3 regions of the Paenibacillus sp. FSL R7-0128 genome follow, and region 2 is predicted to be linked to each of the others. Evidence: riboswitches for the same ligand, from Rfam matches in the RefSeq annotation. Region 2 holds a riboswitch; each other region holds the start of a gene.

Evidence for each region. Region 2 has a riboswitch for cyclic di-AMP ahead of NST26_RS33455 (3D domain-containing protein). Riboswitches for the same ligand answer to the same signal wherever they lie in the genome.
Region 1: another riboswitch for cyclic di-AMP. It lies ahead of NST26_RS16415 (hypothetical protein); the one in region 2 lies ahead of NST26_RS33455 (3D domain-containing protein).
Region 3: another riboswitch for cyclic di-AMP. It lies ahead of NST26_RS33830 (C40 family peptidase); the one in region 2 lies ahead of NST26_RS33455 (3D domain-containing protein).

What each region holds. Positions count from the first base shown of each region.
Region 1 is NZ_JBBOCD010000001.1:3,984,135-3,987,644, forward strand. It holds gene NST26_RS16405 (suppressor of fused domain protein) at 14-757, opposite strand; partial or broken gene NST26_RS16410 (3'-5' exonuclease) at 941-1,075, shown strand; gene NST26_RS16415 (hypothetical protein) at 1,095-1,562, opposite strand; cyclic di-AMP (ydaO/yuaA leader) riboswitch at 1,768-1,931, opposite strand; gene arsC (arsenate reductase (thioredoxin)) at 2,569-2,988, shown strand; gene NST26_RS16425 (sigma-70 family RNA polymerase sigma factor) at 3,456-3,510, shown strand, end outside.
Region 2 is NZ_JBBOCD010000001.1:7,771,729-7,775,238, reverse strand. It holds gene rnmV (ribonuclease M5) at 1-270, opposite strand, end outside; gene NST26_RS33455 (3D domain-containing protein) at 432-1,592, opposite strand; cyclic di-AMP (ydaO/yuaA leader) riboswitch at 1,879-2,107, opposite strand; gene NST26_RS33450 (TatD family hydrolase) at 2,307-3,077, opposite strand; gene NST26_RS33445 (HD domain-containing protein) at 3,132-3,510, opposite strand, start outside.
Region 3 is NZ_JBBOCD010000002.1:27,318-30,827, forward strand. It holds gene NST26_RS33825 (C40 family peptidase) at 1-409, shown strand, start outside; cyclic di-AMP (ydaO/yuaA leader) riboswitch at 798-940, shown strand; gene NST26_RS33830 (C40 family peptidase) at 945-1,436, shown strand; gene NST26_RS33835 (GNAT family N-acetyltransferase) at 1,676-2,161, shown strand; gene NST26_RS33840 (c-type cytochrome) at 2,289-2,645, shown strand; gene NST26_RS33845 (4a-hydroxytetrahydrobiopterin dehydratase) at 2,777-3,052, opposite strand; gene NST26_RS33850 (hypothetical protein) at 3,264-3,510, opposite strand, start outside.

The sequences.
Region 1 (3,510 bases), 3.8 Mb from region 2:
TTCATCCGGGCAGTTATTTACAAGCGTTGTGTCTATTCGGATTCAGAATGAGGAAATCCTCTGGAAGCTCGAACAGCTTGGCGACCAGTTCGTCCATGCCGGACTCCAGCTTGAACTCCATTTCCTCCCGGTACAGCGGAACCAGGAAATAAACCTGAACCTGATTGCCATCTTTCGTATGGACGGTGCTAACCTCTTCCGGCAGAGCATACAGGATCACACCGGACAGCTCCGTGTTATCCGCGTAAGGCTCGTAATCTTCCGTGTTGGGGATCGTATGTCCGTATCCAAGCCACGTCTGATACATATGCGGGAATCGGGCAAGCATCTTCATCAGCCGGATCGGCCAGTAGTTCTCCTCTGCTTCGAAATCCTCCTGCGTAAGCGGCCAGTCCGCCGGCAAAAACATCATCAGCTCCGCGCGTTCCAGATGCTTGTACTCTTTACGGATCTCCTGAGGGAGCGTCAGCGGCAGATCGCTCATCCCATTGGTGTACAGCACCCAGTAGGGCTCATCAGGTGTAGCTTCCATAATATTCACATCAATATGTACGATGTCTGAGATCAGTTCGTGGAACACGCCGGTTTCCCGGTTTGGAAAGACCCGATTGAAATGTTCGTTTAAATCTTCCATGTACAAAATATTGGCGGGAGGTGTAACCTGCTGCTCATCCGAAGCGTCATAACCATAAATGGTGGTACCATCTTCCGATTTGCCCATTTCCTTACCGCCAAACAGTTTTTTGAAAAAGTTCATGTCTTTGCGCTCCTCTGTGTGGGTTTATATTAAAGTGCGAAATGAAGTATTTGAAACCTCACTTGGAAGTATAACAAAAGACATAGCCCCGGAGCGATGGGTCTATCGATTCGAATTTCAAAAGGAGCAGATATGAACTATATCATTTTTGATCTGGAAGCCACCTGTTGGGAAAATGACCGCAAGCGGGGCGTAGGCATGGAGAGAGCCTTGTCTATGCTTGAATTGCCGCTTGAAGGTACTCACCATAGAGGTATCGATGATGCCAAGAACATTGCGAAAATCTTCGTTAAGATTTTTGATCAACTGGAGTTTTGATAATTTAAATTGATCATGTCTATAGCAGTGAATAATAGGATACCGATTCTGCAAATAAAATGGTTGGATTCAGATGACTCTTCACCGTATTAATTGAATGGATTCTTTGCTCTGTCCTTTGATGGCGATACCGCTCCGATCCGGCTCCTACCTTCATTCGGATTTGGTCATTTTGAATGAACATACTATCGAGTGCAGTCTTGATCATGTTAAGTTGATTGGGAGCCCATTCTTGTCCGTGCATCCGGACGTATTCTGTGGCTTCTTCTGCAGTACAATGACATATCTCTTTCAGAAAAGAGCCCCATTTGATTAAATCCACCGCATTGTCACCCGCACAAAGAATGCAATTCCCATAGCTGATCTGTCCTCCGAAGGTTAACTTCAACACCCCATACCAGCATCCGTAAGGCTCTGAAATATGCAGGAAGGAAGGGCGGCAGCTAAATGCGAACAACTCGATTCGTGACAGTCTGGCGTTAATCATGAATAATGCCTCCTAGGTTGTCTATAGATTTCATATAACGCTGCAGATTATGGGTCTGCTCAGCTGTGGCTACATAGGCTGTCAGTTCAGTTTCATTCTCACATACAGCAGCATGCTCAAGCCAAACGGAATATTTGGTTTTCTGTACGATGGATAAGTGTAATGGAAAGGTTTTGCGGGATCGCAGCAAAAAAGCATGGTTAATGCAGGCTCTCTCCAGTGCTTACGAGGTTAGCTGACGGATTCGGACGGTGAGAGTCGTCCTACCAGTGAAGAGTTCAATCTTCTTTGGATTCACCCCATTTCGGCTGGTCACAGCCATTTGGTTCCCCCGCTTCCCGCCTGACGGGAATTCAGCATTTGTTAAAAGGAATCTTACGCTGAGCATCACTGTTTGTAAAATGCTGAAAGTTCTCTAGGAGACTAAATAAGACTCTATAGGATATAAAAATGAAGAAAATCCCTTGTAATCTAGCATTCATCCCCGATTTTCTGAAGTTATCGCGTATTTATTAACTTTTTAATGCAACCTAAATGGGGCTAAATGAATCTTAATGCTTCTTTAATCATGATTATAAAAAAGAGAATCGGAGAGATTGAGACTGGTTGCAGAGAAACTAAGAGGTTTATTGTCTGCCTTTACAGGTGAACATGTGCGAGAGCCCGATTAATTATTTGCTTGTATGGAGTGCCGCCATTATGAATCCAATATTGGAATGGATTGAGAATAAATGTTCTGGTATAATCAACTGAGAACATCAGTTCTGTTATCAAATGCCATTTGCCGTAAGTTGCATGGCAAGAAACATCGGATTGGGATAAGATCCTCAAGAGTGCAAAATGGACGCCTATATAAAGCTTTATGGGAGCAAATGCTAGGGGCGTTGTGCTTACCGATACTTGGACATACTAACACTTTGAACTTGTAGGTTTACCTTTTATTCCGAGAAAAAATGAGTTTATATATAATATTGACCTTATTTAAAATCAAAGGAGAATGCGACTCATGGATAAGAAAACCATTTACTTTTTGTGTACAGGAAACTCCTGCCGGAGTCAGATGGCCGAAGGCTGGGCCAAGAAATATTTGAGCAATGAATGGAATGTGTATAGTGCAGGCATTGAGGCTCATGGGTTGAATCCGAAAGCCGTTCAAGCGATGAGTGAAGTAGGTATAGATATCTCAGGTCAAACATCAGATATTATTGATCCGCAGCTGCTGAACAGCTCTGATCTCGTCATTACTTTATGTGGAGATGCAGCAGATAAGTGTCCCATTACCCCGCCTCAGGTGAAACGTGAGCATTGGGGATTCGACGATCCGGCAAAAGCGCAAGGAACAGATGAAGAGAAGTGGGCAGTCTTCCAGCAGGTTCGTGATCAAGTGGGAGAGCGCATCAAACAATTTGCTGAAACGGGTGAATAGTCACGATAGTGGAGTAACTGCTGCTAATGAGACAGGAGAGAAACTATAATGGTAAATTATCATGAACTGATTGAAGGTAAAGTATAATAGATCTTTTTTGCTAAAACCCCAAATTAAACCCGACCTTTATTACTAGGTCGGTTTTTTGGGTGCGCCTGGCATGGATGATAACTTGGCGGTGAAACGAGCTTGCCACATAAAGCGAAGTTCAATACTGCCCGAATCCCAGCATGTATATGTGGTGGTCTAACAAAGGACTGTGTGTTCTCCAATATCCGTACCGGGCTGGAAGAACTGCTTCAGTTGATGAAGGAGCTTCAGCAGGAACACGCCAAGAGTGACTCCTCTTTGGCACCCATGCTTGCCGCATGCGGGTGGTCCCTTGATCGGTCAGTTCCAGAATAATGTTACATTAATTAAATCCAAACCCCCAAGTTAGCTGTCTATATAACAGGAGGTGAACGACAATGATCGATGCACAGCAACAAATCAACGCCGCACAAAACGGAGATCACGATGCCT
Region 2 (3,510 bases):
GATATCTCCTTTGCGGGTTGCATCCTTCTCCGGGATGAAGGCATGCTTGCAGCCCGGCACCTTGGCCGCGACGATTTTGCGGATTCGCTCTCCGGCATGATCCGGGTCGGTAAGAATGATTACACCCCGGCGCTCCATGGCCAGCTTGATCTTGGCAATGACCCTGTTATCCACTGCCGAACCCCCGGTTTCAATCGTATCGGCCTCAACCGCCCGCTTAACGGCAACGGTATCACTTTTCCCTTCAACCACAATTAGCTCTTTAATCATAAATATTTTTACTCCTTACTCCAGAACGCAAAAAGAAGAGGATTCGCTCCCCTTCTTTTTGGCTAAAGAATGTATAAGTGATGAGCGGCAGCTCTCTAAAATTTCGTAAGTGCTTCCCTCACTATATCGTATTAACCGCTAATTTGCAAAAGACTTTACATTTAGTTCAGCTCCGGCTTTACAGGTCCGATCACATAGAGTGTGCGCGACTTGCGGCCGAAATTACGGGCATGGCTCAGTGAATCGTAATAGACATCCACCTTGTTGCCTTTGATGGCACCGCCAGTATCCTCTGCTCGGCGAAACCCTAATCCTTCAATGTACACCCACCAGCCAATCGGTATAACACTAGGATCTACAGCTATAGTGCGGCCTTCCGTTACGCGTGTGCCGGAGGCAGTACGTGTTCCAATACCCGGTTCCTGAGACGAATATGCAGTCATGGATACGTTTTTGATCATTCTTTTGTACTCGAAATCCACACCAGCCTTACTGGTAACATTGCTGGCCTTTGCGCTGGCTTTAGATGACTTGGAGGTTGTTACAGGTTTGGAAACTTTGGCAGTAACTACGACGGGCTTAGGAAGCGGCTTGGTTCCAATGGCAATGATTTTGTCCTTGGTAACCGTCTGTACTTCCTTGCCGATCATGCGCATGGATGCCAGCTCGCCATCTTGATAGATCTTCTCGATGTGCTGGACCATTACGCCAGGCTTACCTGCCTGTGCCACTCTTACGGTTCCCTTGGTCAATGAGGGGTCTGCTGTCTTAATGACCCGGAAAGGCAAATTAGTTGTCCGTTGAACCACATGCTTGTTAATCCGGACAATTTTGATTTCCATGTCTGCAGATACTGCGGTTTCTAGCGAAGGGTAAATCTTGTCTAAGCCTTCCAGGCTGTAGCCCAGCTTGTCGATGGCCTGACCAATGGTATCCTCGGTCGTAAATAACGTCTCGGTCTTTCCGTCTACGGTAAGAGCGAACTTCTGCGCAGTGTTAATCACGATACGGTCGCCGTCTTTTATTTCATCACTAAGGCCAATAGATAATTCATCATGCGCCTGCAGCGAAATCTGTTCCTTAGCCAGCACATCACTGAACAGCGTTTCCCGCGTCTCCAGTGTCTGTACCTGTCCGTCTATTACTAGGGTAATTTCTTTTTTGCTCTGACCGTGTACGTACAGCAGTATTAACAGTGCGATAACAATCGATGCCACACCGGCAAGTAAAACTACGCGGGGATTCACTTGCTTCAACCGTAATGCGAAAGACCTGCTGGATGATTGCGAATCATGGGATACCTCTGGTTGGAATACGCCCACTCTCTCCATCCTCCTTACATAGCCCCGTCGTCCAAGTTAGTTCAAGGTGACTGTATCACTTCTGACGAAACTAGGTTTGAGTTTGCAACAGGATACGCCCGCACTTGCTTCAGCGTTTCCTGCTCATGGATCGCCTGCTCGGCATAGTTACTCCGGAGATCTGTTATATAACAGTATGCCGGGAGCATTCTCATTATTCAAAACAAAAGAAGCCTAAAAAGAGCTCATAGAGGACTCTTTCGTGGCTTCCCGGTGTCGAATACGTCGGAATGCTTATGCACGAGGTTTCCTCTCTTACTTGCGCTTACGGGGTTAGCTGTCGGGTTCGGACATAAGAGAGACGCCCTATCTCAGGTCACCCGCTCACGGCGGTTGCCCTCAAATTCACCCCAAAGACCACGTAAAGAAATCAAATAATGCCTGCGGCAATTCTGTGCCAGTACTCTTGTACGTTCATGCGGCAGCGCATTATTGGTTCCCCCGTTCTCCATACGGAGACTCAGCGAGACGATCCATGAAATTAGTGACTGTCACAGTTACAACAGCTCACTGCACTGAAAAGATGATATCCTGTTTTGATACATGTTGTAAAGGACGATTCAACCACGTTTACGTAAAAAAATGATTAAAATATTGTAATAATCGGCCGTTTTTCCGTCATAAAAGTTTAATATATCCGCTATACTTCATTTTTCACCGCTTTTACTCCTGTTTTCAGAGTATCCCAAATCGTTCCAGTGCGTTCGCATACGTAATTTCCGCCAATTCCTGTAATTCAATCCCTTTTATTGCCGCGGCCGCCTCCGCTACCAGCCTCACATGAGCGGTCTCATTTCGCTTGCCCCGGAAGGGGTGCGGAGTCAGATATGGGGAGTCAGTTTCGATCAGCAGCCGGTCCAGCGGAGTCTGGGCAAGCACCTCTTTGGGCACCCGGGCATTCTTGAACGTAATCGGTCCTCCAAAAGAAAGATGGAAGCCCAAATCAAGACACATCTTGGCACTTTCCCAGCTCCCGGAGAAGGAGTGCATTACGCCGCCAACCTCGCCCGCCTTCTCCTCACGGAGTATGCGGATCACATCTTCATGAGCATCACGGTTATGAATACAGATCGGCATCTTCAGCTCTCGGGCCAGCCCGATCTGCTTGCGGAATACTTCATGCTGCACATCCTTAGGAGAGGTATCCCAGTAGTAATCCAGTCCAATCTCGCCGATGGCAACCACCTTGGGATGAGCGCATAAGGAGGCGATCCACTCCAGGTCTCCGTCCTTCATCGTGATGGCATCCTGGGGATGCCAGCCAACGGCTGCATAAATATAATCATATTTCTCGGCAAGCTGCATGGTAGTCGGTATCGTATCCCGGTTAAAACCGATGTTGATCATCTTGCTGACGCCGGCTTCCAGCGCCCTGGCAATGACCTCTTCGCGGTCTTCGTCGAATTGTGGAGCATCCAGATGGGTATGGGTGTCGAATAACTGCATTACATTACATCCTTTCGGCCTGTTATTGTATCTATAATTCCAAGCTTGATCTGCTTATTTGGCAAAAATCTCTGCGATGGACGGCGGCAGCTGTGGAAGGGCTTTCTGCAGTCTGTCCTGCGGAAAATACAGATGGTATCTGCCGCGGTGAATACCACTGATAGAGCGAACAATATCCGAGACCTCGGAGATTTCCCTTAGCCGGTCATGCTTGTCCAGAAGCAGGATCTGCTTGCTGTCAAAGCCGTCTCCCGGACGGAACACATCATAGGGAAGATCGGTGGGATAATCAATTTCCAGATCATAATCGGGCCGGAGTCCCGCACCGGCGAAGCTGCGGCGAATTTCGTCAATCGTGTCAGAATCCAAATGCTCCATCTCCACATATTTATACAGTTTACGATGGATAAACCGGCTGCACAAGTCGCTCAGA
Region 3 (3,510 bases), on a different contig from region 2:
GGGCAGTGCCTTCGCAGATTCCAAAATGGATACTGTGATTTCAAAAACCATTGGAACGTCGTATAAAACCGGGGGCACAACCACCAGCGGCTTCGACTGTTCCGGATTTACCAAGTATGTGTTCAAGAATGTCGGGCTTACCTTGCCCCGTACCTCCAAAGCACAGTTCAAAGTTGGAACAAGTGTATCCAAGAGCAATCTGCGTTCCGGTGATCTCGTGTTCTTCAATACCCTGGGTAACGGAGTGTCCCATGTCGGTATTTATGTTGGAAACGGGAAGTTCGCACAGTCCTCAAGTTCACGTGGTGTAACCATCAGTTCGATGAGCCAGTCCTACTGGGCCAACCGCTACGTTGGCGCCAAACGAGTAATGAGCACAACAGCCTACCAAGCTGTCGCTTACGATTGACCCCTTGAAGCATACCCCGAATATTTCAGCCTCTAACAACTAAATGTAACTTATACGAGCTCGGGATGATTATTGCCGTAATCATTTCCGGGTTTTTCCTTTTCCTTATTCTACCTTTTACACCGAATTCGCAGCCTTGAAACAGCATTTTTTTGCAAAAACAAAGAAATAATCATATAAATTAACCCCTGCGCATAGATATGAGTCTTTGGAAAGGGCTATAACTCTAAAAAACAGCAAAAAAGATGCATTAATATGTTATAAGTGATTGCCAAGCGCCGAAGTCTTTGTTACAATTATCGCAGTGAGTTTTTAGTAACATTTTTGTAATTATTGAATCGATTTTAACAAAGGTTTTGTCATGTATTGAATGAACCGCTAATCCTAATCAACAGTCGTGCCGAGTTCCCTAATGAATTAGGGAAACGGGGGAACCACTTTGGGTGAATTGACCTCCTATTCTAAGAGGGGTCATAGGGGACCTTCAACCGAACCCTTAAGCTAACCTCGTAGGCATTGGAAGGGGTATTTACTTTTGAAGAAGAAGCTAGCAGCCGCAGTACTAAGCTTGTCCATTATCTTCACCATCGGAGCAGGAAGCGCTTTCGCGGATTCCAAAATGGATAAAGTGATCGACAAAGCCATCGGAACCAAATACGTGTCCGGCGGTACATCAACTAACGGGTTTGATTGCTCCGGATTTACAATGTATGTTTTTGATAAGATCGGCATTAACCTGCCCCATCAATCCGGCTCCCAGTATCAGATGGGCTCTGCCGTGTCCCGTGACGAGATGAGACCGGGCGATCTTGTATTCTTCAATACAAGCGGTAAGGGCATATCCCATGTAGGTATTTATGTTGGTGACGGCGAATTCGCCCATGCCTCTTCCTCACGTGGTGTAACCATCAGTTCGCTGAGTGACAGCTATTACGTCAACCGCTACGTTGGCGCCAAGCGAATCATGAGTACAGATGCCTACAAGACTGTAGCTTCGGATTCCCAAGACAACGATGATGTACAATAATCCTTTGTAACCTAACGCTCTTTTCCGAGATTTTTGCCGAAATCTTGGAGAAGGGCTTTTTTTGTCTATAAAATTACTTACCCCTCTCTATATTTGTAAAACACTGATTCTGCGCTTTCGGAAAATATATTTTGGCGTTTGTCAAGTTTCTGGATTTCCGCACGGAAATTGCGTCGAAACTCGCTGTTTTTGTATATAATTATATTGAATTTATTTCCCCTGGAAGGAGGCCTCGCCTAATGATTAGCTCCCCGCTAACCTTTTACGTGGTGCCTATGGAGCCGCAGCATGCCGCTGAGATCTGTGAGTGGAGCTACAAGCCGCCGTATAATATTTACGGCTGGATGTCCTGGGAGCAGATGCAGGCGCTGGGCGTGGAGTTCGGAGACCCGCAGCTGCGAAGTAGGCAATATGTATCGGTTGTGAATGGAGAGGGGGATCTGTGCGGCTTCGCCCAGCTCTTTCCGATGGAGGGGGTAGTCCGGCTTGGTGTCGGAATGCGGCCCGAGCTGTGCGGCCATGGAATGGGGCATCTGTTCATGAAGGCTATTGTGCAGGCAGCACGGTCGCGTTACCCGGAATGTGAGATCGACCTGGAGGTGCTGACCTGGAACCAGCGCGCCATCCGCGCCTACCAGAAATGCGGGTTCACCATAACGGATACCTATGAACGCCGCACTCCGACCGGTAATAAGCCTTTTTATTGCATGGTCTATGAGGAATAGCACCGGAGACAAGAGAGTTTTGCAAAAAATGGATCATTTGTGTTCATTTTTTTGACACACATACTATGATAACGCTTCACCATCCGCTATAATGGAGACAGCAGCTTACATGGAGGGACGGATGCAGATGCAGAAATGGATCATGAGCGGTTTGTTTTTTGCCGCCTGTGCCTTTGCAGTAATCTTAATGTTTACCCTACCCGGTAAATCCGAGGTGGCGGAGCAGAACAAGCCGACCATGCCGGAGGTTGTGCTGGACGCTGCGGGCGCAGAAGCCACAGTGAAGGCCAATTGTATCTCCTGCCACGGAGACCAGCTTCAGGGCGGGGCGGGACCCAGCCTGCAGCAGGAAGGCGCTTCGCATGACGCAGCTCAGATCTTCAGCATAGTCACCAAGGGCCGCGGACAGATGCCTCCCTTCAAAGACAGGCTGGCCCCTGAAGAGATTGCGAATGTAGCCCTATGGCTGGCCGAGAAGAAATAATCCGCAACCTGTACTCACACCATGCTCCTCATTTTAAATGTATAATGCCCGTGACGAGGATAACGAACGATCCTTGCACGGGCATTTCTATTAATTAGATATTCCTGTTGTCTCCATAGGGGCCTTGTCCTCTAGCGGGTCTTCTCGAATGCCTCATTAAATTCATGCGCCTGGCGGAGATCAAGCTTCTCCACATCTGCAGCCAGCCGCAGAACAACCGTCTTGTAATCAATGGTGATATGCGGGTGATGGTCAAAGGCCTCCGAAATTGTCGCTACCTCATCCACAAAGGCAATTCCCTTCATATATTCACTGAACATATATTTGCGCACCAGCCTATCCCTCTCCAGCTTCCAGCCCTCAAGCTTGCCGATCTGCTCCTGCAGTTGTTCCTCAGTTAATTGCAATTCGTTTCCTCCCTTGCTAAGTTAACGGTTCCTTCAGCCTGCTCTTCTCCTTCAAATAAAACATCCCTCAGCTTCTGAAAGTCCAAGGGATGTGCCAGGCCAAAGATTTTTGATTAAATGTATTCTGACATCCCGGCAATTAGTACTCCACTTCCAATTTTAACATGGCCGGATGCCCGGGACAAACCCGCTGCCGCATTTTTCCCCTGCTTTATACAAGAACGACCGAAGCCAGATCCTCATCGCCCAGCAGAATATTAATGCGGTGTGTTTCTTTATCGTACATCACAACTCCGCTGCCCACCTGAATGACCGGCTCGTTGCCCAGTGCGTAGAACAGGTCTTCCGCAAGCGCCTCCCAGACCTCCTGCCTCGATTCCTCCGGCAGATTCGTCCACTCTTCAGGCTCCATTTCAAAAAAAATGTACCCGTCTGTAATCCGTCCAACGGCTCCTGTC